4 regions of the Streptomyces sp. NPDC048442 genome follow, and region 3 is predicted to be linked to each of the others. Evidence: riboswitches for the same ligand, from Rfam matches in the RefSeq annotation. Region 3 holds a riboswitch; each other region holds the start of a gene.

Region 1 (7,640 bases), on a different contig from region 3:
GAGGATCTTCTCCTCGAACGCCTCATCAGGCTGCGGGGACTTCGTGCTGCGGCGGGCCATCGCGCTGCGGCTCCTTCTCACTGTTCAAAGGGTGGTTGCGGGGCAGGTGGTTGCGGGTTCGGTGGTGGGGAACGCGGGGGTGCTGACGCGGACCATTGTGGACCGCCCCACTGACAACGCCGACCTCGACCCGTCCGTAGCGGGTTTCGGGGCGTCCCGAAGGGCCTCCTCGAAGGCGTCCCCGAGAAGAGTGCAGGAAACGGGAACTTCGCGGACTGTCGGTGCGCTTGCATACAGTGGCAGCACTTACTTGCAGGACATGTCTCATACGCGATCGAAGGGACGTACATGCCCATGGGTCACACGGCCACAGCGCAGGCCGGCTCCGGCGGCCTGACAGCGACCGAGCACCGGCTTGCGAACGGTCTGCGGGTGATCCTCTCCGAGGACCACCTGACCCCGGTCGCCGCGGTCTGTCTCTGGTACGACGTCGGCTCGCGCCACGAGGTCAAGGGCCGTACGGGCCTGGCGCACCTCTTCGAGCACCTGATGTTCCAGGGCTCCGCCCAGGTGCACGGCAACGGTCACTTCGAGCTGGTGCAGGGGGCCGGCGGTTCGCTCAACGGCACCACCAGCTTCGAGCGCACCAACTACTTCGAGACGATGCCCGCGCACCAGCTGGAGCTGGCGCTGTGGCTGGAAGCCGACCGGATGGGCTCGCTGCTCACCGCGCTCGACGACGAGTCCATGGAGAACCAGCGCGACGTCGTCAAGAACGAGCGCCGCCAGCGGTACGACAACGTGCCCTACGGCACCGCGTTCGAGAAGCTCACCGCCCTCATGTACCCCGAGGGCCACCCCTACCACCACACCCCGATCGGCTCGATGGCCGACCTGGACGCCGCGACGCTCGAAGACGCCCGCGCCTTCTTCCGTACGTACTACGCGCCCAACAACGCGGTGCTGTCCGTGGTCGGCGACATCGACCCCGAGGCGACCCTCGCCTGGGTCGAGAAGTACTTCGGCTCGATCCCCTCGCACGACGGCAAGCAGCCGCCGCGCGACGGCTCGCTGCCCGACGTCATCGGCGCCGAGCTGCGCGAGATCGTCGAGGAAGAGGTCCCGGCGCGTGCGCTGATGGCCGCCTACCGGCTGCCCCACGACGGCACCCGCGAGGCCGACGCGGCCGACCTGGCACTCACCGTGCTCGGCGGCGGCGAGTCCTCCCGCCTGCACAACCGTCTCGTACGACGCGACCAGACGGCGGTGGCGGCCGGGTTCGGGCTGCTGCGCCTGGCCGGAGCGCCCTCGCTCGGCTGGCTGGACGTCAAGACGTCCGGCGGCATCGAGGTCCCGCAGATCGAGGCGGCCGTCGACGAGGAGCTCGCGCGGCTCGCCGCCGAGGGCCCGACCGCCGAGGAGATGGAGCGCGCCCAGGCTCAGCTGGAGCGCGAGTGGCTCGACCGGCTCGGCACCGTCTCCGGCCGCGCCGACGAACTCTGCAGGTACGCCGTGCTGTTCGGCGACCCGCAGCTCGCCCTGACCGCCGTGCAGCGCGTGCTGGACGTGACGGCCGAAGAGGTCCAGGCCGTCGCCAAGGAGCGCCTGCGCCCGGACAACCGCGCGGTCCTGGTGTACGAACCGCTCGCAGCCGCCGCCGAGTCCGAGGACGTCGAGCCCGTCGACGCCGCGTACGCCGATGTCGTCGAGGAAGTCCAGCAGGACCAGCAGGAAGGGGCGGACCAGTGACGGAGACCGCAGCCACCACCGGCAAGGCCGCAGCCGTGACGAGCCAGATGCAGTTCCACCCGCAGCCGCAGGCGGGCCCCGCCACCCCGTGGGCCTTTCCGGCCCCCGGGCGCGGCGCCCTGCCCAACGGGCTGACCGTGCTGCGCTGCGACCGCCCCGGCCAGAAGCTGGTGGCCGTCGAGATCAACCTCGCGGCACCTCTTGAGGCCGAGCCCAGGGGCCTGGACGGCGTTGCCACGATCATGTCGCGCGCCTTCACCGAGGGCACCGACAAGCACTCCGCCGAGGAGTTCGCGGCCGAGCTGGAGCGCTGCGGCGCCACCCTCGACGCGTACGCCGACCACCCCGGCATCCGGGTCTCCCTCGAAGTGCCGGTCTCCCGGCTGCCGAAGGCGCTCGGTCTGCTCGCCGACGCCCTGCGCGCGCCCGCGTTCGCGGACGGCGAGATCGAGCGTCTCGTGCGCAACCGGCTCGACGAGATCCCGCACGAGTCGGCCAACCCGTCCCGGCGGGCCGCCAAGCAGCTCTCCGCGGAGCTGTTCCCGGCGGACCAGCGCATGTCGCGCCCCCGCCAGGGCACCGAGGAGACGGTCAAGGCCATCGACTCCTCGGCCGTGCGTGCCTTCTACGAGGCGCACGTCCGTCCGGCCACCGCCACCGCCGTAGTCGTCGGCGATCTGACGGACATCGACCTGGACGCCGTCCTGGCCGACACCCTGGGGGAGTGGACGGGAAACACCGCCGCGCCGCGCCCGGTCCCGCCGATCACCGCCGACGACACCGGCCGTGTGGTCATCGTCGACCGCCCGGGTGCCGTCCAGACCCAGCTGCTGATCGGCCGCATCGGCCCGGACCGGCACGACCGCGTCTGGCCCGCCCAGGTCCTCGGCACGTACTGCCTCGGTGGCACCCTCACCTCGCGCCTGGACCGTGTCCTGCGCGAGGAGAAGGGATACACCTACGGCGTACGCGCCTTCGGCCAGGTGATGCGCTCCTCCGCCGACGGCAGTGGCGCCTCCATGCTGGCCATCAGCGGCTCCGTGGACACCGAGTCGACCGGGCCCGCCCTGGACGACCTCTGGAAGGTCCTGCGGACGCTCGCGGCCGAGGGCCTCACCGACGCCGAACGCGACGTCGCCGTGCAGAACCTGGTCGGGGTCGCCCCGCTCAAGTACGAGACGGCGTCCGCCGTGGCGGGCACGCTGGCCGACCAGGTCGAGCAGCACCTGCCCGACGACTTCCAGGCCCAGATGTACGCCAGGCTCGCCGCGACCGGCACCGTGGAGGCCACCGCGGCCGTGGTGAACGCGTTCCCGGTGGACAAGCTGGTCACCGTCCTGGTCGGCGACGCCTCCCAGATCGCGGAGCCGGTACGGGCGCTGAACATCGGTGAGGTCACGGTCGTCACCGGCTGACCGGCTGACCGGCTGACCGGCTCACCGGCTGACCGCCTGACCGGCCGGCGGGCCGGCGGGCCGGCGGGTCGGCGGGCCGTTTCGGCACCGGCTGACCGATCAAAGGTCACCCGCACGACCGGGACAAAGCGTGACAAGAAGGACCCCGACAACTCCCGAGTTGTCGGGGTCCTTCCGTATGTCCGATTTATTGGAGAGGTTGCCTGTCTGCCGTGTGGGCTCCGTTACAAAAGCGGCTGTCTGTTTGGCGATTGAAAGACGTGCCGCTTAGCGTCGGTCCGGCTGTCCGTCAGAGTGCGCCGCAACCGCGGCACCGGGCAGTCATCGCCGAGTCCCCGTCAGGCGCGAGCCTGGGGAGCCGGGGACCCAATCAGTCCCTGGGGTGAATCGGACGCCATCGCCCTTCACGGGCCGGTGGGGCCCGTAGGAGACCTTCCTGCTCCGAACCCGTCAGCTAACCCGGTAGGCGAGAAGGAAGGAAAGGAAACAGCCACTTCATGGCGTTCACCCGTGCCGCCGGGAAGCACCGGCGTCCCTCCGTGCTGTCGCGCAAGAGCGCCAACATCGCCGGAGTCGCCGCCCTCACCACGACCGGTGTCATCGGAACGCTGGCCCCGCAGGCCATCGCCGCCGAGCACGACCTGGCCGCCGAGGACACCGGCACCATCCGCGCCGTCGTCATGGAGAACACCGTGACGGAGACCCTCACCGCGCAGGTCGAGGCCCAGGCCACCGCCCAGAAGAAGGCGTACGACAAGGCCGAGGCCGTGCGGAAGGCCGAAGAGGCCCGCAAGGCCGAGGTCAAGCGCAAGGCGGAGGCCAAGGCCAAGAAGGAGCGCGAGGAGCGCGAGCGCGCCGCCCGCGAGGCCGAGCGCAAGCGCCTCAACGCCTTCCGGCTGCCCGTCGCCGGCTCGTACGTCTCCACCGGCTACCAGTCCGGCGGCGCGATGTGGTCCTCCGGCAGCCACTCCGGTGTCGACTTCCACGCCTCGTCCGGCAGCTCCGTCGTCGCAGTCGGCGCCGGCACGGTCGTCGAGGCCGGCTGGGGCGGGGCGTACGGCAACAACATCGTGATCAGGATGAACGACGGCTCGTACACGCAGTACGGCCACCTCTCCTCGATCGGTGTCTCCGTCGGCCAGTCCGTCGCGGCCGGCGAGCAGATAGCCCTCTCCGGCTCCACGGGCAACTCCACCGGCCCGCACCTGCACTTCGAGGCCCGCACCTCCCCCGAGTACGGCTCGGACATCGACCCGGTCGCGTATCTGCGCGGCCACGGCGTCAGCGTCTGACCGCACCGCACCTGCTGTTCCGGAAATGCCCCGGCTCTCCACGAGCCGGGGCATTTCTGCGTTCGTTTTCCGTCGAGAACCCGGATTTCCTTCGGCAATTCCCCCGCGTTGCAATAGAGTTGAGAGAAGGCTTCGGCGGGAAGACGGAGGTCCGGGCATGCGCATTCCCGCGCATTCGGTGTGTACGGCGATCCGCGACGACATCGTGTCCGGAGTTCTTCCGCGCGGCAGTCGGCTCACGGAAGAGGCACTGGCCCGCAGGTACGGCGTCTCGCGCGTCCCGGTCCGCGAGGCGCTGCGCACCCTGCAGGCCGAGGGCTTCGTCACTACCCGCAGGCACGCGGGCGCCTGCGTCGCCGAGCCGACCGCGCAGGAGGCCGCCGACCTCCTGGAGATGCGTACGCTCCTGGAGCCGCTCGGTGCGGCGCGTGCGGCCGTCCGGCGGACGGAGGCGCACCTCAAGGTGCTCCGCGGGCTGGTCAGGCTGGGTCAGGAGCGGGCGGGGCGGGCGGAGGGCGAGGATCTGAGCGCCCTCACCGGCTGGTTCCACGAGACCCTAGCCCAGGCGTCCGGCAGCCCCGGCCTCATCACCCTGCTGACCCAGCTCAAGCACAAGATCGCCTGGATGTACGTGGTGGAGCGGTCGGCCGGGCCCGCCGAGGCGTGGGCCGAGCACGGCGCGATCGTCGACGCGGTGACCAGGCGCGACGCGGACCGGGCCAGGACGCTGACCGCGCGGCACGCGGAGCGGGCGGTGGCCGCGCACCGCATGAGGATTCCGCAACAAGCCGTCAACGTGGCGGGCGGCCGGAATTAACACGGGCGCCGTATACAAGTCGTAGGCAAAAAGGGATTCCTGAATTCACAGGAAAATTCACAAGAAACGACAGAAGCCGCGGCCCCCGAATTCGGGATGCCACGGCTTCCGCGTGAGAATTCGCCCGTACGGGCGCGACCTTATGGGGCCTCAGAAGGCCGCCGGGCCGGAAGGTCAGACGGTCTCGGGAAGCTCGTCCAGGCCCTCGGCGACCAGCTTCGCGAGACGGTCCAGGGCCGTGTCCGCGCTCTCGGACTCGGACGCGAGCACGATCTCCTCGCCGCCCTGCGCACCCAGGCCCAGCAGTGCCAGCATCGACGCGGCGTTGACCGGGTTGCCGCCCGCCTTGGCGATGGTGACGGGGACGCCGGTGGCCGTGACGGCGCGGACGAAGATGGAGGCGGGGCGGGCGTGCAGGCCCTCGGCCCAGCCGACGGTGACGCGGCGCTCAACCATGGTGTTGCCCTTCATGTGCCTATTGGTTGTCTAGACCAGTCTCTCACGTGGTGCAGGCTGCTCTGCCCGACGGAAGGCCCGGCGGAAGTCCCGGCAAAAGCCCCGCAGGGATGCCCTGCCGGATCCTGCCGGACGTCCCGCCGGGAGTCTGCCGGAAGTCCATGAACAGGACCAGACTGCCCCGCTCGCTCAGTGCCCGCGAGTCGTAGGCTGCACCCATGGCCATGGCTGCGGACGATGCGGATCAGGTGAAGCGGGACCAGGACCGGACGAAGACGGACCAGGACGGGACGAAGGCGGATCCGGACCACGAGTACCCCGGTCACTGGGAGGCCGACGTCGTGCTCCGCGACGGTGGCACCGCACGCATCCGGCCCATCACCACCGAGGACGCCAGCCGTCTCGTCAGCTTCTACGAGCAGGTCTCGGACGAGTCGAAGTACTACCGCTTCTTCGCTCCCTATCCCCGGCTGTCGGCCAAGGACGTGCACCGTTTCACCCACCACGACTACGTCGACCGGGTCGGTCTCGCGGTCACCGTCGGCGGCGAGTTCATCGCCACCGTCCGCTACGACCGGATCAACGCCGACGGACTGCCCGCCTCGGGCCCCGACGCCGACCAGGCCGAGGTCGCCTTCCTCGTCCAGGACGCCCACCAGGGGCGCGGCGTCGCCTCCGCCCTCCTCGAACACATCGGAGCCGTCGCCCGCGAACGCGGCATCCGGCGCTTCGTCGCCGAGGTGCTGCCGGCCAACTCCAAGATGATCAAGGTCTTCACGGATGCGGGCTACCAGCAGAAGCGCTCCTTCGAGGACGGCGTCGTCCACCTGGAGTTCGACCTGGAGCCCACCGACCGCTCCCTCGCCGTGCAGCGCGCCCGTGAGCACCGCGCCGAGGCCCGCTCCGTACAGCGGCTGCTGGCGCCCGGCTCCGTCGTGGTCGTCGGCGCGGGGCGCTCCGCGCAGTCCGTGGGCCGCACCGTCCTGCGCAACCTGCTCGCTGCCGGTTACACCGGTCGTACGTACGCGGTGAACGCGGCCCTCCCCTCTGACGTCACCGAGCTGGACGGCGTCCCCGCGCACCGCTCCGTCGCCGAGATCGGTGCGAGCGTCGACCTCGCGGTCGTCGTCGTACCGGCGGAGAAGGTTCCGGAAGTCGTCGCCGACTGTGGCGAGAGCGGTGTCCAGGGGCTCGTGGTGCTGGCCGCCGGGTACGCGGAGAGCGGGGCCGAAGGGCGGGAGCGGCAGCGGGAGTTGGTCCGGCAGGCCCGTTCGTACGGGATGCGGATCATCGGCCCCAACGCCTTCGGCATCATCAACACCTCCGACCTCGTACGCCTCAACGCGTCTCTCGCGCCCCAGCGCCCGGCGCGCGGCCGGATCGGTCTGTTCGCCCAGTCCGGCGCCATCGGCATCGCGCTCCTCTCCGGGCTGCACCGGCGGGGCGCGGGCGTCTCCTCCTTCATCTCCGCCGGGAACCGCGCCGACGTCTCGGGGAACGACTTCCTCCAGTACTGCTACGAGGACCCGGACACCGACGTCGTCCTCCTGTACCTCGAATCCATCGGCAATCCGCGGAAGTTCACGCGGCTGGCCCGGCGTACGGCTGTCGCGAAGCCGGTCGTGGTGGTCAAGGGCGCCCGGCACAGCGGGAGTACGCCGCCGGGGCACGCGGTGCCGGTGGTACGGATTCCGGATGCCACGGTCTCGGCGCTGTTCCGGCAGGCGGGCGTCATCCGGGTGGACACCGTCACCGAACTCGTCGACGCCGGGCTGATGCTGACCGGCCAGCCCCTGCCGCGCGGCCCGCGCACCGCGATCCTCGGCAACTCCGAGTCGCTCGGCCTCCTCACGTACGACGCCTGCCTCGCGGAAGGGCTGCGTCCGCTGCCGCCGCACGACCTCACGACGG
Region 2 (7,640 bases), on a different contig from region 3:
CGACGCGGGGTGGAGCAGCTCGGTAGCTCGCTGGGCTCATAACCCAGAGGTCGCAGGTTCAAATCCTGTCCCCGCTACTGAAGAAGTAGTGAAGTCCTGAGGCCCGGAACTCGAAAGAGTTCCGGGCCTCAGGCGTTTGTCCGCGTATGTACGGAAACGGTGCCCCGGCCCGTCCCCCACATGGCGGATGCCGATTCGCCGTACGGCGCGGCTCCGGCCAGCCTGGGTGGGGAGCGGTACCGTCCGCACCCGGTGCGGACCTGGGCAGGAGAACTGACGGTGGCGGGGTACGGACGCGGAAGCGACGGGGCCGGAACAGGCACAGGGACGGGTACAGGGAGCCGGGCCGGTACGGCGACCCGGGCCGGGACGGGACCCGGGAACGGGGCAGGGGCCGGGAACGGGGACGGCGGCGGGAAGAAGGCGCGGCGGTTCGTGCGGGCGCTGCCCGCGCTGATGATCGTCGGCGGGCTCTTCTTCGACGCGCTGACGCCGGACGCCTTCACCGCCTCGCCGCTGTTCGCGGCCGCACCGCTGGTCGCCGCACCGTTCTTCTCGCTGGCCAACACCGCGCTGACCGCGTGCGCCGCCGTGCTGGCCGTGGTGGGCCTGCGGACCGCCGGCGACGTCCTGACGTCCGTGGTGGGCGTGACCGAGCTGGTGACCGTGCTGACGGTGGGCGTGCTCGCGATCCTGATCAACCGGGTCGTACGCAGGAGCGGCAGACAGCTCGCGTCGGTACGGGTCATCGCCGAGGCGGCGCAGCGGGCGGTCGTGCCGATCCCGCCCGACCGGATCGGCGGTCTTGAGATCGCCGCGCGGTACGAGGCGGCGGAGGCGGACGCCTTCATCGGGGGCGATCTCTTCGCCGTGCAGGACACTCCGCACGGGGTGCGGCTCGTCGTGGGGGACGTACGGGGCAAGGGACTTGAGGCCGTGGAGGCGGTCGCGGTGGTGGTGGGTGCGTTCCGGGAGGCGGCCGAGACGGAGAGCTGTCTGGAGGGCGTCGCACAGCGGCTGGAGCGGGCGCTGGCGCGCGAGGGCCGGCGGCGGGACGGGCTGGACGCGCTGGAGGGCTTCACGACGGCGGTGCTCGCCGAGATCCCGCGCGGCGAGGGCATCGTACGACTGGTGAACCGGGGGCACCCCGAGCCGCTGCTGCTGTACGCGGACGGCGAGTTGGACGTGCTGGCGCCGGAGGAGTTCGCGTTGCCGCTGGGCATGGGTGAACTGGGGGACTGGCCGGACCGGGCGCGGGAGTTCGCGTACCCCGCGGGCTCGACGCTGGTGTTCTACACGGACGGTCTCTCCGAGGCACGGGACGCGGCCGGTGTCTTCTACGACCCGGCGGTGCGGCTGCGGCACTCGCTCTATCCCGGGCCCGATGCCCTGCTGGAGGCGCTGACCAGCGACGTACGGGTGCATACGGGCGGGAAGCAGACCGACGACATGGCGCTGCTCGCGGTGGGGCGGCCGGGGGTGGGCCAGCCGGAGCGGCGGCTGACCGTGGAGATCGTGAAACGGGCGTGAGCGGGGCGGGTGTGGGGCGGGTGCGGGGCCGGTGTGCGCCGGGTGCGGGGCCGGCGCGGGTGAGTGTGCGGCCGGGTGGTCACGGGGTGTGCTCGCAGGGGAGCCCTCCGCATAACAATTGACGATCTATCAGTTGTGGAGGGTTTGCGGGGGTGGGACGCATGTGCGGCCGGGGGCCGCTGCGTCGTCCTGATTCGCGGTCATATGCGCCTGTATGCCTTGGCCATGGCACCCCGCACAGCGTTAACGATCACCTGGAACAGCTTGGAATTCCACTTGTGTGTCTATTAACGTTCGATAACGCAGTGCGGTCGTCCCAGTCGTCGTCAGAGACGGCGCCGTGCGCGTGCGCCGAATTCCGTGAGGAAACCGGGGAACCACCAATTGGGGTGAATCGGGCCGAACCTGGCCCGTAGGAGACCTTCCTGCTCCGAACCCGTCAGCTAACCCGGTAGGCGAGAAGGAAGGAAAGGAGCGCGCCCCCGTGGCGTCCAACAGGCCTGCCCCCGAAACATCGGCCCCCGCTTTCTCATACGTGGCTTACGGAGTCCCGAACGACATGGAGGGCCCGACCGGCGGACGGGCGGACGGCCAGGGCGACACACTCGTCGGCCTCGCGCCCGAGATTCCGCAGCAGCGTCAGGGCGGCTTCGAGGGATTCGCGGAGTTCGACGTTCCCTCCGCCAACCCCTTCGCGGACAGACCCTCCGCCAACGCCTTCGCGGACAGCTCCCTCGCGGACAGCCCCTCCGTCAACTCCTTCCCGGACAGCCCCTTCGGTGGTCCCGCCGCGTCGGCCGAGGAGTGGAACCCCACCGAGGATTCCCTCGTTCCGGTGCGCGGCAAGCACCGCGTGGCCAAGCAGCGCGGCTCCCTGGCCCGTAGCTCCACGGTGCTGGGAGTCGGCGTCATCGCCGCCGTCGGCGCCGGTGGGATCGCCACCGCCCAGGAGAAGCCGGCCGTCTCGATATCGCTGCCCGACCAGCTCTCCGACTCCCTCGCCTCGCTCACGGAATCGCTGCCGGACGCCGAGTCGCTGCCGGGTGTGGGGGCATTGGTGTCCGGCTCCGGCTCCGATTCGGGCTCCGACGCCGGTACGGGCGTGGTGGTCGCCGCCGTTCCGGCCGCTGCCTCCACCGCTTCAGCCGGGCAGCAGCAGATCGGTGCGGGCGAGAGCCTGCGGGCGCGGATCCTCCACCAGGCCGAGCAGCAGCGCTCCGTCGCCGACGAGGCCGTCCAGGAGGCCGCGCGCGAGCAGGCCGTCAAGGACGCCGCCGCCGAGGCGAAGAAGCAGCGCGACGAGGCCGACGCCAAGGCGGAGAAGGCCGAGCAGGCGAAGCGCGAGGCGGAGGCCAAGGCCAAGGCGGAGGCCAAAGCGGAGGCCGAGGCGAAGGCGGAGGCCGAACGGCTCGCCAAGCTGGCCGCCGGCTACTCGCTGCCCACCTCCTCGTACACCCTCACCGCGACCTACGGGCAGTCCGGTTCGATGTGGTCCTCCGGGCACCACACCGGTCTCGACTTCGCCGCCCAGGCGGGCACGCCGGTCAAGGCCGTGCACGGCGGGACCATAAAGTCCGCGGGCTGGTCCGGGTCGTACGGCTACCGGATCGTGCTGGAGCTGAACGACGGCACCGAGGTCTGGTACTGCCACCTCTCCCAGATGAGCGTGCAGGTCGGCGGCGACGTGTCGACCGGGCAGGTCATCGGCAACGTGGGCGCCACCGGCAATGTGAGCGGCGCGCACCTGCACCTCGAAGTGCACACCCCGGGCGGCGACGGCCTCGACCCGGCGGCCTGGCTGCGGGACAAGGGACTGACGGTCTGACCGGTCTGACCGGTGTGATCCGGTTGATTTGGACGGGTTCGGAAGGATTCGTTGGTCAGTGCATGGAATAGGTCCGGCGGGCCGGATGGTTGACGTCCTCATGACTTCCCACCTGCGCCCGCTGGGCTCCTCCGGCCTCGATGTCTTCCCGCTCGCCCTCGGCGGCAACGTCTTCGGCTGGACCGCCGACCGTGACCAGTCCTTCGCCGTCCTCGACGCGTACACCGCAGGCGGCGGCAACTTCATCGACACCGCCGATGTCTACTCCGCCTGGGTCCCGGGCAACGAGGGCGGCGAGTCCGAGCGCGTCCTCGGCGAATGGCTGGCCGCCCGCGGCAACCGGGACGAGGTGGTCATCGCCACCAAGGTCGGCGCCCACCCCTCGTACAAGGGGCTCTCCGCCACCACCATCAAGGCCGCCGCCGAGGAGTCCCTGCGCCGGCTGGGCACCGATTACATCGACCTCTACTACACGCACTACGACGACCCGTCCGTGCCCGTCGAGGAGTTCACCGTCGCGCTCGACCAGCTGGTACGGGACGGCAAGGTGCGGGCCGTGGCGGCCTCCAACATCTCCGCCGACCGGCTGCGGGAGTCGCTGGACTTCGCCGAGCGCGAGGGCCTCACGAAGTACACCGCGCTCCAGCCGCACTACAACCTCGTCTCCCGCGACACCTACGAGGGCGAGCTCCAGGAGGTCGCGTCGCAGGCCGGTCTCTCGGCCGTGCCGTACTACGCGCTCGCGTCCGGCTTCCTGACCGGCAAGTACCGGGTCGGCGGCGACGCGGTGCAGAGCGCACGCGCCGAGGGCGCGGCCAAGCACCTGCAGACCGAGCGGGGACGCAAGGTCCTCGCCGTACTCGACGAGGTGGCCGGGGCGCACAGCGCCGAGATCGCGACCGTGGCCCTGGCCTGGCTGGCCGCCCGGCCGACCGTCGTGGCACCGATCGCCAGCGCCCGCACGGTCGAGCAGCTGCCCGCGCTCCTCGCGGTGGCGGACCTGACGCTCACCGACGCCGAGCTGGCGAAGCTGACGGCGGCTTCCGCGTAGGGTGCTCGCGCTCTGCTCGGTGTGCCCGCGGCCCGGGAAGGACCGGGGCCGTCAGTAGCTCTTGTACGGGTTGTACGCGGCCGCGTAGGCCGGGTGGTACGGCGGCGGGAGCAGCCGTATTCGGCCGGTGACCCGGGCCGCGTACACCAGTGCCGGGCCCGCGATCCGCTTGCGCTCCCAGAGCTGGTGCAGCAGTTCCCGCTCACGAGCGGTGAAGTCGGCGGACAGCTCCGGGGTGGCAGGCCCGCGCCGGGCCCGGTACCGCAGGAAGGCCAGCGCGGTCGCGGCCCTCTCGTACTCGGCGACGGCCTTTGCGGCCCCGGGGCCGTGCGTCCGCGCCGCGTAACCCTGGGCCAGCGAGCGGGCCCGCATCGAGGACAGGGCGAGCGGCTCGGCCGGATCAAGCCAGCCCGAGGCGGCGTACGCGGGCAACTCGGCGGACAGCATCCGCAGTTCGCGCTGTCTGGTCCAGATCGCCAGCCAGGTCAGGGCCGCGAACGCGGGGACCATGAACAGCCCGTACACCCCGTAGAAGGCGAGCGGGCCGAAGGACGCCGAGCCGTTCCACAGGGAGTGCATGCCCATCGCGAGGAGCAGGCCGAGCAGCGGCAGCGCGACCCGGCGGATCCGTACCCAGGCACGGCCGCGCATCCGCCGGGCCGGCGTGAGCGCCACCAGGCCGAAGCCGATGCCGGTCAGCACCGTGAAGAGGGGGTGCGCGAAGGGGGACATGACCACCCGCACGAAGAACGTCCCCGCCGTCACCGCGCCGAGCCCGGAGCCGCCGAACTCCTGGTCCTCACCGAAGGCATTGCCCAGATAGAGGATGTTCTCGGTGAAGGCGAAGCCGGTCGCGGTGAAGCCCGCGAAGACCACGCCGTCCACGATTCCGGTGAAGTGCCGTCTGCGGAACAGGAAGACCAGCAGGATCGCCGCCGCCTTCGCGCACTCCTCGACGACCGGCGCGACGAAGGTCGCCCCCAGGGTGTCCGCCCCGTCCGGGTCCGCGGTGGCCACGGCTATCCACTGCACGGCAAAACTGTTGGCCGTGATCGCGACGAGCGCCGCCGCGCAGGAACCCCAGGTGAACGCGAAGACCAGGTTCTGCCAGGGGCCGGGCTCGACCCGGTCCAGCCACCGGAACGCCGCCAGCAGCAACGGCACCGGGAACACCGCGAGACCGAGCCCGACCAGGAAGCCGCGGGTGCCGGTCTGCTCCCGGACGAGCGCGAGCAGCACCAGCCCCGACAGGGCGAGCAGCACGATCAGCGCGGTGGCGCGGACCGCCCTGCTGCGCCAGAAGGCGCGGTGCCGGACGCCGCGCAGGAGCCCCGGCCGCCGGGGGTGGTCCGCCGCGGGCGCGACGGCGGCCGGCTCCGGCTCGGGTGCCGGGGCCGCCGGGGGCGGAGGCGATGCGTACGTCTCGTACATCCAACGACCCTAGCGACTGCCACTGACACTCGCGATCGTGTTCGGACAGTCGCTGTGGAGGAACGGGGCGTCAACCGGCCTTTGGTGCACGGCGGAACATCAGGTCGTGGACCAGATGTCCCTTGTCCAGGCCCTGGCCCTCGAAACGGGTCAATGGCCGGAAGGCGGGCCGCGGGGTGTAGCCGCCGTCCTCCTGGGTGTTCTCGAAGTCCGGGTGCGCGGTGAGCACTTCGAGCATCTGCTCGGCGTAGTTCTCCCAGTCGGTCGCACAGTGCAGTACGGCGCCGGGGGCGAGCCGCGTCGCGGCCAGGGAGAGGAACTCCGGCTGGATCAGGCGGCGCTTGTGGTGGCGGGCCTTGGGCCAGGGGTCGGGGAAGTACACGCGCAGACCGGACAGGGAGTCGGGGGCGAGCATCTCGCGGAGCAGGATGATGGCGTCGCCGTTGGCCACCCGGATGTTGGAGAGGCCGTTCCGCTCGGCGAGGCCGAGGAGGTTTCCCTGTCCCGGGGTGTGCACGTCGACGGCGAGGAGGCCGGTGGACGGGTCGTCGGCGGCCATCTGCGCGGTGGCCTCGCCCATCCCGAAGCCGATCTCCAGGACGACCGGGAGGCCCTCGAACATCTCCTTGAGGTCGAGGACGCTCTGTCCGTCGATGTCGATGCCCCGGGTCGGCCACCAGCGCTTCAGGGCCTCGCCCTGGCCGGTGGTGACCCGGCTGCGGCGCGGCTGGAAGCTGCGGATCCGCCGCTCGAAGTGCGAACCGGCGGGGTCGGGCGAGGGGCCCGTCCCCTCGGGGAACATGCGCAGGGCCCGCGGCTGCATCCGTTCGGCGCGCTCGTGGGCGGCGGCCCGCGCGGCGGCGGCCGCCTGGGAGGGGCCGGGCTCGGCGGGGGCCTGGGAGGTGGGCTGCTCGGGGGTCTGGGGCATCGTGGGGCTTTCGCTGTTCTCGGGCACGGTGCATTCGATTCTACGGAGGTGGGTGCGGGCCGGCCGCCGGTGAGCCTGCGGAGAGCCGGTGGTCCTCGTGCGGCTGCGTCGTGGCTGGTCGCGCCCACGCGGCGGAGCCGCATGTCCGGTACGGCCCCGCGCCCCCGAAGGGGTGCCTGCGACTCAGCGCCCCGAGACCCACTCTTCCGCCAGCACTCCCAGCACCCGCCGTGCCACCTCGCGGCCGATCGGCAGGGACGCCGTCGCCGCCGGGGACGGTGCGTTCAGTACGTGCACCGTGCGCGGGGCCTCGCGTATCAGGAAGTCGTCGGCGAGCGTGCCGTCCCGCAGTACCGCCTGCGCCCGTACGCCCGCGGGGGACGGCCGCAGGTCGGCCTCGGTGACCGCGGGCAGCAGGCGCCGTACCGCCTCGGTGAACGCCCGCTTGGACAGCGAACGGTGCAGCTCCCCCGCCCCGTACCGCCAGTGCCGGCGCGCTATCCGCCAGGAGCCCGGCCAGGCCAGCGTCCCCGCCAGGTCCGCGGGGCGGACCGCGCCCCAGTCGTACCCCTCGCGGGCCAGCGCCGGCACCGCGTTCGGCCCGACGTGGACGCCGCCGCCGATGCCGCGCGTCAGGTGCACGCCGAGAAAGGGGAAGGCGGGGTCGGGGACGGGGTAGACCAGGCCGCGCACCAGCTCCGGGCGCGCCAGGTCGAAGTACTCGCCGCGGAACGGCACGATCCGCATGCCCGGCTCGTCGCCCGCCATCCTGGCCACCCGGTCGCAGTGCAGCCCCGCGCAGTTCACCAGGGCCTTCGCCCGGACGACCGTCCCGTCCGCCGTCCGCACCGCGATGCCGGACGCGCGGCGCGCGA
Region 3 (7,640 bases):
CGTCGGTCCAGAGGTTCTTCGCGCGGCGGTTCTCGTTGCGCTCGATGACGGCGTTGGCGGCGGTGAGGATCGTCTGGGTGGAGCGGTAGTTCTGCTCCAGCAGGATCGTCTTCGCGTCCGGGTAGTCCTCCTCGAACTGGAGGATGTTGCGGATCGTCGCACCGCGGAAGGCGTAGATCGACTGGTCGGCGTCACCGACGACGCACAGCTCGCCGGGGGCCTTGTCCTCGCCGGACGGGCCGACCAGCTCCCGTACGAGCGTGTACTGGGCGTGGTTGGTGTCCTGGTACTCGTCGACCATGACGTGCCGGAAACGCATCCGGTAGTGCTCGGCGACGTCGGGGAACGCCTGCAGCAGGTGCACCGTGGTCATGATGATGTCGTCAAAGTCCAGTGCGTTCGCCTCGCGGAGGCGGGACTGGTACATCGCGTACGCCTGGGCGAGGGTCTTCTCGAAACCGTCGGCGGCCTGGCCCGCGAAGGCTTCCTCGTCTATCAGCTCGTTCTTGAGGTTGGAGACCTTGGCGCTGAAGGACTTCGGCGGGAACTTCTTCGGGTCGATGTCGAGGTCACGGCAGACCAGGGCCATCAGACGCTTGGAGTCGGCGGCGTCGTAGATCGAGAAGGAGCTCGTGAAGCCGAGCTTCTTGGACTCGCGGCGCAGGATGCGGACGCACGCGCTGTGGAAGGTGGACACCCACATCGCATTGGCGCGCGGCCCCACCAGCTCTTCGACGCGCTCCTTCATCTCGCCCGCGGCCTTGTTCGTAAAGGTGATCGCGAGGATCTGGCCGGGGTGCACACCGCGGGCCGCGAGCAGGTGCGCGATGCGGTGGGTGAGCACGCGGGTCTTGCCGGAACCGGCTCCGGCCACGATGAGCAGCGGTGATCCGGCATGCACGACGGCGGCGCGCTGGTTGTCGTTCAGCCCGTCGAGCAGAGCGGCCGGGTCGACCACCGGGCGGGGGGCGCCGTCCCGGTAGTACGCGTCGCGGGGCGGCGGCGGACCGTCGAACGCGCCCTGGAAGAGGTCGTGCGGAACCTCCTCCTCAGGGGCACCGTCATCGGTGTCCTCCGGGGGAGGCGGGGCCGCGTCGTCCTTGTGCTGGAGGCCGGCCAGGAAGCTGTCGTCAAAGAGGCTGCTCATCGCCTACCGAGTCTAGGCGGCCCCACTGACAGCGGGCCCCGGATTCCGCCACACCGTCCGTGACCCCGCACTCACACCCCTTCCGAAGATCACGTCCCGAGGGTCACGCCCCGAAGGTCACGAAAATGTATCGGGCATATCGAACATCAGGCTTCCCACCCGTCACAGGGATTGGCTACGGTGCTGCGCGAGCGGCCCGTACCCCCCTCGGCGAACCGCGCCGGAACGGTCCCCTCACGCCGAATTCGCGCCGCCCGCAGGGTGGTTCGGAACCGGGGACCCACACGCATCACCGGGGTGAATCGGCCCGTACCCCCACATACGCGGGCCGTAGGGCGCGCCTTCCATGAGCCCGAACCCGACAGCTAACCCGGTAGGCGGTCCACGGAAGGAATGCCTGCTTTGGCATCGCATCGCAAACCGCGTACCCGCGCCACGTCGCTGATACGTTCCACCGCTCCCGGGGTCGGCGTCACCACCGCCGCCCTGGTCACCGTCGGTCTGGTCGCCCAGTCCGCACAGGCCACGCCCGCCTCGCCCAAGCCGTCGGTCGAAGAGGTGCAGAAGAAGGTCGACGACCTCTACCGGCAGGCCGGGACGGCGACCCAGAAGTACAACGCGGCCAAGGAAGCCACCCGGCAGCAGAAGGAGAAGGTCGGTGCGCTCCTCGACGACGTCGCGCAGCGCACCGACGATCTCAACGAGGCCAGGCGCTCGCTCGGCACCTTCGCCGCCACCCAGTACCGCAGCGGATCGGTCGGTCCCACGGCCGCGCTGCTCCTGGCGCACGACCCTCAGTCGTATTTCGATTCCAGACGGCTGATGGCGCGGGCCACCGACCGGCAGAAGAAGCTCGTCGCCGACTACGGCGCACAGCAGCAGGCCGCCGCGAAGCACCGGGCCGTGGCGACCCGGGGGCTGGAGCGGCTGACCACCTCGCAGGCCTCGCTGCGGGAGTCCAAGCAGGAGGTGCAGGACAAGCTCGGGCAGGCGCGCGGGCTGCTGTCGCGGCTGACCACCGAGGAGAAGGCCAAGCTCGCGGAGCTGGAGCGCAAGCGCGAGGCGGAGGCCAAGCACAAGGCGGACGAGCTGGCGCGGCAGCAGGCGGAGGCGGCGAAAGAGTCGGCCAGGGAGAAGGAGCGGGAGAAGGCAAAGGAGAAGACACCCGGGCAGGGGTCCGGATCCGGATCGGGGTCAGGCACGGGTACGGGCTCGGGTACGGGTACGGGTACGGGTACGGACACTGGCTCGGGGTCCGGCAACGGCTCCGGCTCCGGCTCCGGCTCCGGCTCCGGAAGCTCGTACTCCACCAAGGCCGCGAAGGTGCTGGACTTCGCCCGCGCCCAGATCGGCAAGCCGTACATCTGGGGTGCGACCGGCCCCTCCTCGTATGACTGCTCGGGGCTGACCCAGGCCGCCTGGCGGGCCGCCGGGGTGACCCTGCCGCGGACCACCTGGGACCAGGTGAAGGTCGGCACCCCGATCGCGACGAAGGACCTCAAGCCAGGTGACCTGGTGTTCTTCTACGACGACATCAGCCACGTCGGCATCTACAAGGGCAACGGGATGATGATCCACGCGCCGAAGCCGAACGCGAAGGTGCGCGAGGAGTCGATCTACTACATGCCGATCTACGGGAGCGTACGGCCGGCCTGACCGGCCCCGCCGGGACTCAGGTCCAGAGGACGGCGACGAAGATGTTGACGACCGTCAGCCCGCCGACCGCGCCGAACAGGGCCTTCTCCACCTTCTCGTCATCGCGCTTGACGTAGACGAGGCCCAGGATCACCACCAGGATCGCCAGCTTGATGCCGAGCTTGACGTTGTTGAGGGAGTGGTCCTGGGCCTGGTTGAGGCCGACCAGGGCGATGCCGGTGACCAGCATGGTCAGCGCACCGTGCAGCATCGGGGGCGTGAAGCGGGCGGTGCCCGCGCCCATCGCCTTCATCTGGGTCAGGAAGCCGCCGAGGAGCGAGGCGATGCCGATGATGTGCAGTCCTACGAAAACATTGATCAGTACGTCCATGGGGCGGAGCCTAGCCAGGCGTTAGCAGGGGGACGGTGGCAGGGCGGACCGTTCCGCCCCATCGGTCACAGTGGGCGCGGAATTGGTACCTCCGCATCCTTACTGTCGATCATCGGCGACCAGTAATCGACGTCTTCCTGCCATTAGCGCTCATTCGAAGGCTGTGCCGTGACGTCCAGGTTTAGCGTCCCTCCCCAGACGGCCGACTCCCCTCCCCCACCCGGCCGGACGGAACCGTGGAAGGACGTGAACGCCCTCGTGGCAGCGCACCGGAAGCCCAAGCAGCGCTCACTCACCGGCAGCACCGCTCGTACCGCCCGTACCACCGCGTTCACCCTCGCACTGGCAGGGGCCGCGGGCGCCACCGTGCTGGAGGGCACCGCGCAGGCGGAGCCGACGCTCACTCCGGCACAGATCAAGTCGAAGATCGACAAGCTGTACCACGAAGCCGAGGTCGCCACCGAGACGTACAACGGCGTGCAGGAGAAGGCCGAGCGGACGAAGAAGTCGCTCAACCAGCTGCGGGACGAGGCGGCACGCAGGACGGAGCGGCTCAACGCCGCACGCGGCTCGCTCGGCTCGCTGGCCGCGTCCCAGTACCGCACCGGGGGCATCGAGCCCGCACTGCAGGTCGTTCTGACCTCGGACCCCGACCAGTACCTGGAGCGGGCCTCGATCGCCGGGCGGGCGGGCGACCGGCAGGCCGCCAAGGTGCAGGGCGCACAGCGGCAGGTCGCCGAGATCGCCCGACTGCGCGGCAGCGCCGACCAGAGGTTCACCGAACTCGCCGAGCAGAAGGGCGAGTTGAAGAAGCAGAAGGCGAAGATCCAGGAGAAGATCTCCGGCGCCGAGCAACTGCTCTCCCGGCTCACCGCCGACGACCGCGCCCGGTACGCCGCCCAGGATGGGCACGGCGAGGCGGGTGGCGGCGGCGACCGTGCCAGTCGCGGGGATCGCACCGAGATGCCGCGCGGCAGCGTCCGGGCACCCAACGCCCGTGCCTCGCAGGCCGTTTCTTTCGCGTACTCCGCTCTGGGAAAGCCCTATGTCTGGGGTGCCACGGGCCCCGCCTCCTTCGACTGCTCGGGCCTGACCCAGGCCGCCTGGCGCTCTGCCGGGGTGGCGCTCCCGCGCACCACCTACACCCAGATCAACGCGGGAGAGCGTGTCTCGCGTTCCCAACTCGCGCCGGGAGATCTGCTGTTCTTCTACTCCGGCATCACCCACGTCGGGCTGTACATCGGCGAAGGCAAGATGATCCACGCCCCGCGGCCCGGCGCCCCGGTGCGGATCGCACCGATCGACGAGATGCCGCTGACGGGGGCGACACGGCCTGCGTGATCGACAGGGTCGGGCGCGCTTCGCGGGGTAACCGCCTCTATGAGGCCGTGGCCGCCACGGCCTCATAGAGGGAGGCACAGTCATGCCGGGCATCATCAACAAAATCAAGAGTTACGCGCGCAGCCCGCAGGGCCGCCGCACCATCGCCCGAGGCCGCCGCGAGGCCGCCGACCCGCGCCGGCGCTCACAGGCCAAGCAGCTCCTGAACCGACTGCGCGGCGGGCGCAGCCACGGCCGACGGTACTGAGGACCGGAGCCGCTACTTGCCGAACCGGAGCGTCGCTACTTGCCCAGCTGGTCCGACAGCCACCGGAAGACCTCCGGCACCTGCTGCTTCCACACGCTGGTGCCGTGGGGCCCGGTCAGCTTCATGACCCGCACCGTCGTCGGCGCCTTCGCCACCCCCTTCATGGCGTTCCCCGCCTCGAAGCCGTCGCCCGCCGCACCCGACATGAACAGGGCGGTGCGCGGCGGCTTCCCGCCCTTGGTCGCCGCCTTCAGCATCACGTACGGGTTGTTGGCGTGCCGCAGTTCGGGGGTCGCGGCGGTGAGGGCGGCGGGCTCGCCACTCGGGTCGTTGAAGCCGGAGAGGCTGACGCCCGCGCGGTAGCGGTCCGGGTGGGCGACGGCGAGCTTGGCGGCGCAGTGCGCGCCCGCCGAGTAACCGCCGACGGCCCAGTCCGCGGCCTTGTCCGAGGCGCGGAAGGTGTCGAAGACCATCTTCCGCACGTCGACGCTCAGCCAACTGTCCGCGTTGACCTTGCCGGGGATGTTGGCGCAGCCGGTGTCGGTCTGGTCGCCGAGCAGGGTGGTGCGCGGCGAGACCAGGATGAACGGCTTGACCTTGCCCTGCTTCATCAGGGGCCCCAGCTGCTTGTTCACCTCAAGGGTGCCGAACCAGGCCTTCGCGGATCCGGGGTAGCCGGGCAGCAGCTGGACCACCGGGAACTTCTTGTCCTCGTACGCCGGGTCGTCGTACTGCGGCGGCAGCCACACGTACACCTCGCCCTCGGCCCCGGAGATCCGGCCCTTGAGCTCGGTGACCTGGACGCCCGGCCCCATCCTGGCGTCGTCGACCGGCTTGAACTTCGCGACTTCCTTCGGCTGCTCGGACAGCTTCTGACCGCCCGTACCGTCGGGGCCGAGGTCCGTGGCCGTCCCCGCCCGGTCCGTCGTCCCGAGCAGGTCCTCCCAGGTGTCGTAGAGCCCGTTGGCGTTGTTCACCCCGACGAAGACCACCATGATGGCGGTGACCTGCGCGAACCCCAGCATCAGCAGCCGTACGAAGCCGCGCACGGCTGCGGGTCCGCGCACCCGGCTCCACAGGGCCAGCGGCAGGACGACCGCGACCACGAGCAGGGCTATCGCGGTCACGAAGAAGGGGGTCCCCGTCAGACTCATCACGTGGGTACTAGATGGCCTGATCGCCGCCGCGGTTGCCCGCTTTCACGTGTCTGTCACCTGACTCACACCCCTGCCGCACCTGAACGCCCGGTGAAGCCGCAGGTCAGACCAGCCGCCGGGCGATCGCCCAGCAGGTCAGACCAGCCGCCGGGCGGTCGCCCAGCGGGTCAGCTCGTGCCGGTTGGACAGCTGGAGCTTGCGCAGAACCGCCGAGACGTGCGACTCGACCGTCTTCACGGAGATGAACAGCTGCTTCGCGATCTCCTTGTACGCATAGCCGCGCGCGATCAGACGCAGCACCTCACGCTCCCGCTGGGTGAGCCGGTCCATGTCCTCGTCGGCCGGCGGCGCATCCGTCGACGCGAACGCGTCCAGGACGAACCCGGCCAGCCGCGGCGAGAACACCGCGTCCCCGTCCTGCACCCGGAACACCGAACTCACCAGGTCGGCGCCGGTGATCGTCTTGGTGACGTAACCCCGCGCACCGCCCCGGATGACGCCGATGACGTCCTCCGCCGCGTCGGAGACCGACAGCGCCAGGAACCGCACCGGCCGCTCGGCGTCCGACATCAACGGCGCACACCTGCGCAGCACTTCGACCCCGCCGCCGCCCGGCAGGTGCACGTCGAGGAGGACCACCTCGGGCCGGGTCGCCGTGATCACGGTGACGGCCTGGTCGACGTCGGCGGCCTCGCCGACCACCTCGACGCCGGTCGCCGCGGTCTGGCCGATCTCGGCCTGCACCCCGGTGCGGAACATCCGGTGGTCGTCGACCAGCACCACCCGTACGTGCCTGGCCTGTCCCTGCTCCGTCTGTGCGCTCTGCTCGGTCATGCGTCCGCCGCCCTCTCCGTCTCAAGCTCGACTTCCGTGCCCCCGTCGGGCGCGGAACGCAGCCGTGCCGTGCCGCCGTGCCGTTCCATCCGGCCGATGATCGATTCTCGTACGCCCATCCGGTCGTCCGGAATCGCGTCGAGGTCAAAGCCGGGTCCCCTGTCCCGCACGGACACGAAGACCGTGCGGCCCTCGACCTCCGCGAAGACCTGTACCGCCCCGCCCTCGCCACCGTACTTGGCGGCATTCACCATTGCCTCGCGTGCTGCCTGCATCTGTGCCGAGAGCTTGTCGTCCAGCGGGCAGTCGCCGACCACCACCACCTCAAGAGGCACTCCGTGCTTGTCCTCCACCTCGGCGGCCGCGCGCTTCACCGCTTCCGCGAGAGTGGTGGGTTCCTCGTCCTCGTCCTTGCCGGTGCCCTCCGGCTTGTACAGCCAGTTGCGCAGCTCCCGCTCCTGGGCGCGGGCCAGCCGCCGTACCTCCGAGCCGTCGTCCGCGTTGCGCTGGATCAGCGTCAGGGTGTGCAGTACGGAGTCGTGGACGTGGGCGGCGACCTCGGCCCGCTCCTGGGCGCGGATGCGCATCAGGCGCTCCTCGGACAGGTCCTGCGTCATACGGACGAGATATGGGCCGGCCAGCAGCCCGATGCCCGCGATCACGGCGAGCGCGGCCGTCAGTACGTTGCCGAGCTGGGCGGCCGAGCCGCGCACGACCAGGAAGACCGTGAGGCCGACCCCGACCAGGGCGACGCCCGCGAGACCGCGCAGCACCTGGAGCATCCGGCGGCGGCTGCCGCCCTCCGTCCAGTGCGCGCGGCGGGCGTTGTCGGCCTGCCGCCACACCAGTACGACACCGGCACCGGTCAGCAGCAGCGGCCACACGTAC
Region 4 (7,640 bases), on a different contig from region 3:
GGCGCCGGCTTGGCGGCCTCGTAGAACTCCTCGCGGGGAGTCTCCATGGCGCCGAGCGAGACGACCTCGCGCTTGAGGAACATCCCCAGCGTCCAGTCGGCCAGCACGCGGATCTTGCGGTTGAACGTCGGCATCGCCATGCCGTGGTAGCCGCGGTGCGCGTACCAGGCGAGCCGGCCCTTGAGCTTGATCTTCATCTTGCCCATGACGATCATCGCGACGCCCTTGTGCAGGCCGAGACCCGCGACCGCGCCCTTGTTGGCGTGGCTGTACTCCTTCTGCGGGAAGCCCCGCATGCCGGAGACCACGTTGTCGCCGAGGACCTTGGCCTGGCGCAGCGCGTGCTGGGCGTTCGGCGGGCACCAGGCGTTCGGGTTGCCCGCCTTGCGGCCGACCAGGTCCGGAACCTGGGCGTTGTCGCCACCGGCCCAGATGTAGTCGGTGCCCTGCACCTGGAGGGTGGCCTGGGTGTCGACGTGGCCGCGCGGGCCGAGCGGCAGGCCGTAGCGGGCCAGAGCCGGGTTGGGCTTGACGCCCGCGGTCCACACGATGGTGTTGGAATCGACCTCGAGGCCGTTCTTCAGCACGACGTGGCCGTCGACGCAGGAGTCCATCGACGTCGAGAGGTGAATCTCGATGCCGCGGCTCTCCAGGTGCTCCTTGCCCCAGCGGCCCAGCTCCGGGCCCACCTCGGGAAGGATCTTGTCGGCGGCGTCGACGAGGACGAACCGCATGTCGTCGCGCGAGACGTTGCTGTACTGCTTGGCCGCGTCGCGGGCCATGTCCTCGACCTCGCCGATTGTCTCCGCACCCGCGAAGCCACCGCCGACGAAGACGAACGTCAGCGCGCGGCGCCGGACGTCCTCGTCGGTCGTGGAGTCGGCCTTGTCGAGCTGCTCGATGACGTGGTTGCGCAGGCCGATGGCCTCCTCGACGCCCTTCATGCCGATGCCCTGCTCGGCGAGGCCGGGGATCGGGAAGGTGCGGGAGACCGCGCCGAGCGCGACGACCAGGTAGTCGAAGGGCAGCTCGTACGCCTCGCCGACGAGCGGCGAGATCGTGGCGACCTTGCGGTCCTGATCGATGGTGGTGACCCGACCGGTGAGCACCTCGGCCTTGGGAAGGACGCGTCGCAGTGGTACGACGACGTGCCTCGGCGAGATGTTGCCGGCGGCGGCTTCGGGGAGGAAGGGCTGGTAGGTCATGTACGAGCGCGGGTCGACGACCGTGACGGTCGCTTCCGCATAACGCATCTTCTTGAGAATGCGTCGTGCCGCGTACAGGCCTACGTACCCACCGCCTACTACGAGGATCCTGGGACGCTCCGTGGTGCTCATGCAATCGAGTATCCACCCCTCGGCGGGGGGTACCTCGTGAGCCCCTTCACAAGCTCTGCGGGACCCTCTGCTACACTCCGCGGCCCACGTGACTCAGGTCATGCTGCGAGGAGGGAACCACCGGGCGTCGGGGGTCGTTGAAAACCCCCTCCCAACTGGCCTGATGGCCCCTCACGGGCACTGGACCACTTACGCGATTCATACATCCGAAACACGCCCGGAACCGTCCGTTATGCACGCACTCGAGGCCGCCGCGCCGTCCGATCGGCTCCTGGACGTAAAAAAGGGGCCCCACGGGCCCCTTTTCCTTGTGAAGAACTTCACGAAGTTCGTTCGACGCGCTCTCGCGTCAGGCTACGGACCACCCGATGCCGTCCAGAATGTCGTGTTCCGAGACCACGACCTCGGCGGCTCCGGCGCGCTCCATGAGGGCGAGCAGGATGAGCGATCCGGCGACGATGACGTCCACCCGGCCCGGGTGCATGGCGGGGATCGCCGCCTTCTCGTCGTGCGTGGCGCCGATCAGCATCCCGGTGATCTCGCGGACCTTGTCGTACGGGATCCGGGCGTGGTGGATCGCCGACGGGTCGTACTCGGGGAGTCTCAGCGCGATCGCCGCGACGGTGGTGACGGACCCGGCGAGGCCGACGAGGGTGCGGGGGGAGCCGTCGGCCAGTGGCACGGTCCGCGCGGCCAGGTCGAGGGCGGCCTCGATGTCCTCGCGGATCGCGGCGACCTGCTCGGGGGTGGCCGGACTGGCCGGCTGGTGCCGCTCGGTCAGCCGTACGCAGCCGATGTCGACGGAGCGGGCGGCGCCGACCGTGTCACGGCCGACGACGAGCTCCGTGGAGCCGCCGCCGATGTCGGCGACCAGATAGTCCCCGCCCAGGCCCGCCAGCTCCTTCGTGGCGCCCGTGAAGGAGAACTCGGCCTCCTGGTCGCCGGAGATCACCTCGGGCTCGACGCCCAGGATGTCCAGGACGCCGGAGACGAACTCGTCGCGGTTCTCGGCGTCCCGGGAGGCGGAGGTGGCCACGAAGCGGACCTTCTCCGCCCCGTGGGCCTTGATGATCTCCGCGTACTCGCGGCAGGCGGCGAAGGTGCGCTCCAGCGCCTCGGGGGCGAGACGGCCGGTGCGGTCCACGCCCTGGCCGAGCCGGACGATGGTCATCCGGCGGTCCAGGTCGACCAGCTCGCCCGTCGCAGGGTCCGCGTCGGCGACGAGCAGCCGGATGGAGTTCGTACCGCAGTCGATGGCGGCGACCCGGGTCACTTGGCGGCCTCCTCGGCCTGGTCCGTGCACGGGGTGACGCAGGGGCCCTTCGCCCACCACTCGGGCAGGAGCGCCAGCGCCTCGTCGCCGAAGGGGTTCACGCCGGGGCCCGCGACCAGCGAGTGGCCGACGAGGACGTGCAGGCACTTCACGCGGTCGGGCATCCCGCCGGCGCTGGGGAAGCCCACCAGCTCCTCGATCTCGTCGCGCCGCTTCAGGTAGTCCTCGTGCGCGGCCCGGTAGGTGTCCGCCAGCTCCTGGTCGGTGGACAGCCGCGCCTGCATCTCCTTCATCAGACCGGAGCCCTCCAGAGTGCCGATGGCGCCCGTGGCCCGCGGGCAGGTCATGTAGTAGAGCGTGGGAAACGGCGTGCCGTCGTCCAGCCGCGGGGCCGTCTCGACCACGTCGGGGTTGCCGCAGGGGCAGCGGTGCGCGATCGCGCGCAGCCCGCGCGGCGGGCGGCCGAGCTGGAGCTTGAACGCCTCGATGTCCCGGTCGGTGGGCTCGGTGCGCGGCGTGGTCGGGGGCGGGGTGTGCATGCGTGCCTTCTGTCGGTCTGTTTTGTCTCGTACGGAGAGTGGTTCTACGGTTCCTGGCGGTCGGCCTCGTCGACGCCGCCCCAGACGTTGGAGTACCAGGGCCGGTCGGCGGCCCCGCCCTCGCCCGGCCGCTCGGCGCCGCCGGACGCGTCCGGGTCGTACATGGTGAAGCCGGTCTCGCCCGGCTTCACGTAGTGCAGGTGCTCGCGGGAGAGCCGCACGATGTACGCGTCGTCCTGGAGCCGCGCCTTGGCGTCGCGGAGCTGCTCGACGCGGAGCGCCGCCTCGTTCCTGGCCTGCTCCTGGTCGGCGATCTCGGTGCGCTGCGAGAAGTAGCTCCGTATCGGATACGCGAGTGCCACCACCAGCGTGCAGACCACCAGGACCAGCAGCGCCGCCCGGCCCGTGAGCCGGGAGCGGCGGGCCTGGCGGCGGGTCTGGGAGCGGTAGACGCGGGCGGCGGTCTGCTCGCCGAGCAGCCGCAGCCTGGTCGTGGTGGAGAACCGGTCGCGGTTGCCCTTCGCGGCCATCCGTTGTCCCTCCCCGTTACGCGCCGACGTCCCCGCACACGGTACGCGACCGGGTACGGGGACGTACGGAGGCTTAGCCCCTCGGGAGGGTACGAGCGACCCTCAGGACGGGATCAGCCCTTGAAGCGGGGGAACGCCGAGCGGCCGGCGTACACCGCGGCGTCGTCGAGGATCTCCTCGATGCGCAGCAGCTGGTTGTACTTGGCGACGCGGTCCGAGCGGGCCGGGGCGCCGGTCTTGATCTGGCCGCAGTTCACCGCGACGGCGAGGTCGGCGATGGTGACGTCCTCGGTCTCGCCTGAGCGGTGGCTCATCATGCACTTGAAGCCGTTGCGCTGGGCCAGCTCGACGGCGTCCAGCGTCTCGGTGAGCGAGCCGATCTGGTTGACCTTGACGAGCAGGGCGTTCGCGGAGTTCTCCTCGATGCCGCGGGCCAGGCGCTCCGGGTTGGTGACGAAGAGGTCGTCGCCGACGATCTGGACCTTGGAGCCCAGCTTGCCGGTGAGGACCGCCCAGCCCGCCCAGTCGTCCTCGTACAGCGGGTCCTCGATGGAGACCATCGGGTACGCGGAGACGAGCTCCTCGTAGTACTCGGTCATCTCGGCGGCCGAGCGGGACTTGCCCTCGAACTCGTACTTGCCGTCCTTGTAGAACTCGGAGGCGGCGACGTCGAGTGCGAGCGCGATCTGCTCGCCGGGGATGTAACCGGCCTGCTTGATGGCCTCGACGATGAGGTCGAGCGCGGCGCGGTTGGACTCCAGGTTCGGGGCGAAGCCGCCCTCGTCGCCGAGGCCGGTGGACAGGCCCTTGGTCTTCAGCACCTTCTTGAGGGTGTGGTAGACCTCGGCGCCCCAGCGAAGGGCCTCGGAGAAGGACTCCGCGCCGATCGGGGCGATCATGAACTCCTGGATGTCGACGTTGGAGTCGGCGTGCGACCCACCGTTGAGGATGTTCATCATCGGGACGGGCAGCAGGTGCGCGTTCGGGCCACCGAGGTAGCGGAACAGCGGCAGGTCGCTCGCCTCGGAGGCCGCGTGGGCCACCGCGAGGGAGACGCCCAGGATGGCGTTGGCGCCGAGGGAGCCCTTGTTCTCGGTGGCGTCGAGGTCGAACATCGCCTGGTCGATCAGGCGCTGCTCGGTCGCGTCGTAGCCGACGAGCTCCGGGCCGATCTGCTCGATGACGGCGAGAACGGCCTTCTCGACACCCTTGCCCATGTAGCGGTTGGGGTCACCGTCACGAAGCTCGATGGCTTCGAAGGCACCGGTGGAGGCGCCGGACGGAACAGCAGCACGACCGGTGCTGCCGTCGTCGAGGCCGACCTCGACCTCGACCGTGGGATTGCCTCGGGAGTCCAGGATTTCCCGGGCTACGACGACGTCGATGGACGGCACGAGCATCTCCTTATGGGATGTGACGCTGAAGCAGAGTGCAGGGTCGCTTTCGGCCTTGCGACATGAGCCTAACCGGATCACGGGCATCAACCGGCCGTCGGACCGCCCGCTGGGACGAAAAGATGCCCGAATGCCTGTATTACAGGACGAAGGGCCCATGGATCGTCGCCGCGCGTTACGGACACGTTCACTCAGTGTGCGTACGGGCCCTGCACATATGAGGGGACGCGGACACAAAAGGGCCCCGGCCCGGCGCGTACAGGGGGAAGTCGCGCCCGGCCGGGGTCCAGGAGTGCGGAACGGACGGGGGTGGGCCGTCCGTTCCACGGGGCGGAGACCGGGCGGGGGTGGGCCGCCGGGGTCTCCGCGGGGTCAGCTCAGGTGGAGCTGCTGACCCGGGAAGATGAGGTCGGCGTCGGTGACGACTCCCTCATTCAGGTCGAGGATGTGCTGCCAGCCGCCCTTGACGTGCTTCGCCTCGGCGATCTTGCCGAGGGTGTCGCCGGCCTTCACCTTGTACTCGCCGTCACCCTTGCGGATCGGGGCGGAGGGCTTGGCGGCGGCCTTGGGGGCCTCGGACTTCGGGGCCTGACGGGCCTCGGAGCGGGAGGCGGGGGCCTCGGAGCGGCGCTCCTGCTTCGGGGCGGACTTCTGCGCGCCCGAGCCGGTGCTGACGCCCGGGTCGACACCGTCGTTGCTGAGGTTGCCGGCGCCCGCACAGGCCCAGGCACCCGGGCCCTGGATCTTGAGGAGCTGCTCGGCGGTGGCTATCTGCTGGCCCTTGGACGCCTGGTCGGCGCGCGGCGCGTACTTGGTGCCGCCGGCGGCCGCCCACGAGGAGTTCGTGAACTGCAGGCCGCCGTAGTAGCCGTTGCCCGTGTTGATGGACCAGTTGCCGCCGGACTCGCACTGGGCGACGGCGTCCCAGGTGTCCACGGAGGCGGCGGAGGCCGAGGAGGCCCCCATCAGCGGAGCGGCGACCGCGACACCGGTGACGCCCGCGAGGGTGGCGACACGGGTGGCCTTGGACGGACGGCGGTGCTTGCCCTTGCCAATGAAAAGCGACATGGATATCCCCTCACCGACGCCTTCGAGGTGAGCTGTCGGGTTCGGGCTGTGAGTTCGCCCGGCCTCCGGTCGGGGCCGCCCAGTTGCTGCGGTCCTTCTCGAAGGCTTCACCCCAAGCCGTTCCTCGTACGTCTCTCAACGTCCGGGCCCGGCACTTACCTTGGGTCCCCCGCTCCTGCCTACGGCGCTTTCGCGACGACTGCTTCCGAGGCCCACCGGCAGGATTCGGCGTGCGGGCTCCGGTGCTCACCGGTGGCGAGCGAGGACGACCGAATCACAGGAGCCCCCGATGTTCAAAGAGGCACATCGGGGACATTCAGCCCCTACTTGCCCTCTCCGCGCAGTCGTTTACGCAGGTCAGAGGGGGCACAGCGGGAGCTTCCGGCAGGGACACGCCAGTTGGGGCAGAGAGACTCATGTCTCACTTGCGCAGAACCGGACATAAAGCCCCGAACTACCCGTGTTTCGCGCCTACTTTTCACTCAGGTCGAGGCTCTGGCCAGGCTTGATGAGGTCCGGATCGTCGCCCACGGCGTTGCGGTTCGCCTCGTAGAGCGCGGGCCAGCCGCCGGGCACGTGCGCCTCGTCGGCGATGTGCCAGAGGTTGTCACCGGGGCGCACGGTGTAGTTGCCGCGCTCGGGCGCGGAGCCGTCCGCACCCTTGTCGCCGCCGCGGGAGGCGTGGCGACCCGCGTCGCGCCCGTCGGTCTCGTCCGGAGTAGCCGAATTGTCCGGTACGGGAAGGGAGTTCTCAGGAGCGGGCTCACCACGGTGCTTGCCCGGGTTGGCGGGCGTGGCCGGTGTGGCGGGCGTGACGGGCGTCGTGGGCCCGGCCGACGCGTCCGGGGACTCGGGCGTACCGGGAGTCTGCGCACCAGGCGTGATGGCGCCGCGGGACGGCAGTTCGGCGCCCGGGGTGGTCGGGCCGGTGCTGGGCTCGATGCTGGAGCCCGGGGCCGGCTCGACGGGCAGCTCGCTGCCCGGGGAGGCGGGGGTGGCCGGAGTGGCGGGGGTGGTGGGCGCGCCGGGGGTCGTCGGCTTCCCCGTCTCCGCACCCGCATGCGTACCCGTACCCGCTTCCGGGGTGTCCCGGTGTGCGTCCGTGCCGGGAGTGTCCGGCTTCGCGGAGCCTGCCGGGGGCTTGGGCGGTGCGCTGGTGTCCGTACCGGGGTCGGCCGCGTCGACGCCGCCGGAAGCGGAACCGGAATCGGAGCCGCCGCCCGGGGCGAGCCCGGAGACGCCGGCGCAGCTCGGCCAGCCCTGCGGACCCTCGGCGGTGAACACCTTCTCGGCGACCTTGATCTGCTGGGCGCGGCTGGCGAGGTCGGGGCGCTGGGCGTACGCACCGCCGCCGTACTGGTCCCACTTCTCCTGCGAGAACTGGAGCCCGCCGTAATAGCCGTTGCCGAGGTCGGCACTCCACATGCCGCCGCTCTCGCACTCGGCGACGCGGTCCCAGGTGTTCGACTCTGCCGCACTGGCACTGGTCGCGCCCAGGA

The links. Region 3 has a riboswitch for cyclic di-AMP ahead of AB0D18_RS15840 (NlpC/P60 family protein). Riboswitches for the same ligand answer to the same signal wherever they lie in the genome.
Positions count from the first base shown of each region.
Region 1: linked by a shared signal. The riboswitch ahead of AB0D18_RS34935 (peptidoglycan DD-metalloendopeptidase family protein) and the one ahead of AB0D18_RS15840 (NlpC/P60 family protein) in region 3 are both predicted to bind cyclic di-AMP.
Region 2: linked by a shared signal. The riboswitch ahead of AB0D18_RS25805 (peptidoglycan DD-metalloendopeptidase family protein) and the one ahead of AB0D18_RS15840 (NlpC/P60 family protein) in region 3 are both predicted to bind cyclic di-AMP.
Region 4: linked by a shared signal. The riboswitch ahead of AB0D18_RS16655 (transglycosylase family protein) and the one ahead of AB0D18_RS15840 (NlpC/P60 family protein) in region 3 are both predicted to bind cyclic di-AMP.

Region 1 is NZ_JBEZKB010000033.1:52,896-60,535, forward strand. It holds gene AB0D18_RS34920 (DNA topoisomerase IV subunit A) at 1-60, opposite strand, end outside; gene AB0D18_RS34925 (pitrilysin family protein) at 355-1,749, shown strand; gene AB0D18_RS34930 (pitrilysin family protein) at 1,797-3,164, shown strand; cyclic di-AMP (ydaO/yuaA leader) riboswitch at 3,480-3,648, shown strand; gene AB0D18_RS34935 (peptidoglycan DD-metalloendopeptidase family protein) at 3,662-4,456, shown strand; gene AB0D18_RS34940 (GntR family transcriptional regulator) at 4,614-5,273, shown strand; gene AB0D18_RS34945 (HPr family phosphocarrier protein) at 5,448-5,729, opposite strand; gene AB0D18_RS34950 (GNAT family N-acetyltransferase) at 5,948-7,640, shown strand, end outside.
Region 2 is NZ_JBEZKB010000018.1:173,673-181,312, forward strand. It holds tRNA gene AB0D18_RS25795 (tRNA-Met) at 4-77, shown strand; gene AB0D18_RS25800 (PP2C family protein-serine/threonine phosphatase) at 181-1,530, shown strand; cyclic di-AMP (ydaO/yuaA leader) riboswitch at 1,870-2,003, shown strand; gene AB0D18_RS25805 (peptidoglycan DD-metalloendopeptidase family protein) at 2,090-3,355, shown strand; gene AB0D18_RS25810 (aldo/keto reductase) at 3,456-4,406, shown strand; gene AB0D18_RS25815 (PrsW family intramembrane metalloprotease) at 4,458-5,837, opposite strand; gene trmB (tRNA (guanosine(46)-N7)-methyltransferase TrmB) at 5,908-6,660, opposite strand; gene lhgO (L-2-hydroxyglutarate oxidase) at 6,949-7,640, opposite strand, start outside.
Region 3 is NZ_JBEZKB010000008.1:313,497-321,136, reverse strand. It holds gene pcrA (DNA helicase PcrA) at 1-1,147, opposite strand, end outside; cyclic di-AMP (ydaO/yuaA leader) riboswitch at 1,375-1,543, shown strand; gene AB0D18_RS15840 (NlpC/P60 family protein) at 1,541-2,803, shown strand; gene AB0D18_RS15835 (hypothetical protein) at 2,820-3,173, opposite strand; gene AB0D18_RS15830 (NlpC/P60 family protein) at 3,432-4,514, shown strand; gene AB0D18_RS15825 (hypothetical protein) at 4,597-4,761, shown strand; gene AB0D18_RS15820 (alpha/beta hydrolase-fold protein) at 4,797-5,915, opposite strand; gene AB0D18_RS15815 (response regulator transcription factor) at 6,054-6,752, opposite strand; gene AB0D18_RS15810 (PspC domain-containing protein) at 6,749-7,640, opposite strand, start outside.
Region 4 is NZ_JBEZKB010000009.1:182,645-190,284, reverse strand. It holds gene AB0D18_RS16680 (NAD(P)/FAD-dependent oxidoreductase) at 1-1,337, opposite strand, end outside; gene AB0D18_RS16675 (Ppx/GppA phosphatase family protein) at 1,687-2,610, opposite strand; gene AB0D18_RS16670 (DUF501 domain-containing protein) at 2,607-3,149, opposite strand; gene AB0D18_RS16665 (septum formation initiator family protein) at 3,194-3,679, opposite strand; gene eno (phosphopyruvate hydratase) at 3,793-5,079, opposite strand; gene AB0D18_RS16655 (transglycosylase family protein) at 5,446-6,141, opposite strand; cyclic di-AMP (ydaO/yuaA leader) riboswitch at 6,144-6,338, opposite strand; gene AB0D18_RS16650 (transglycosylase family protein) at 6,613-7,640, opposite strand, start outside.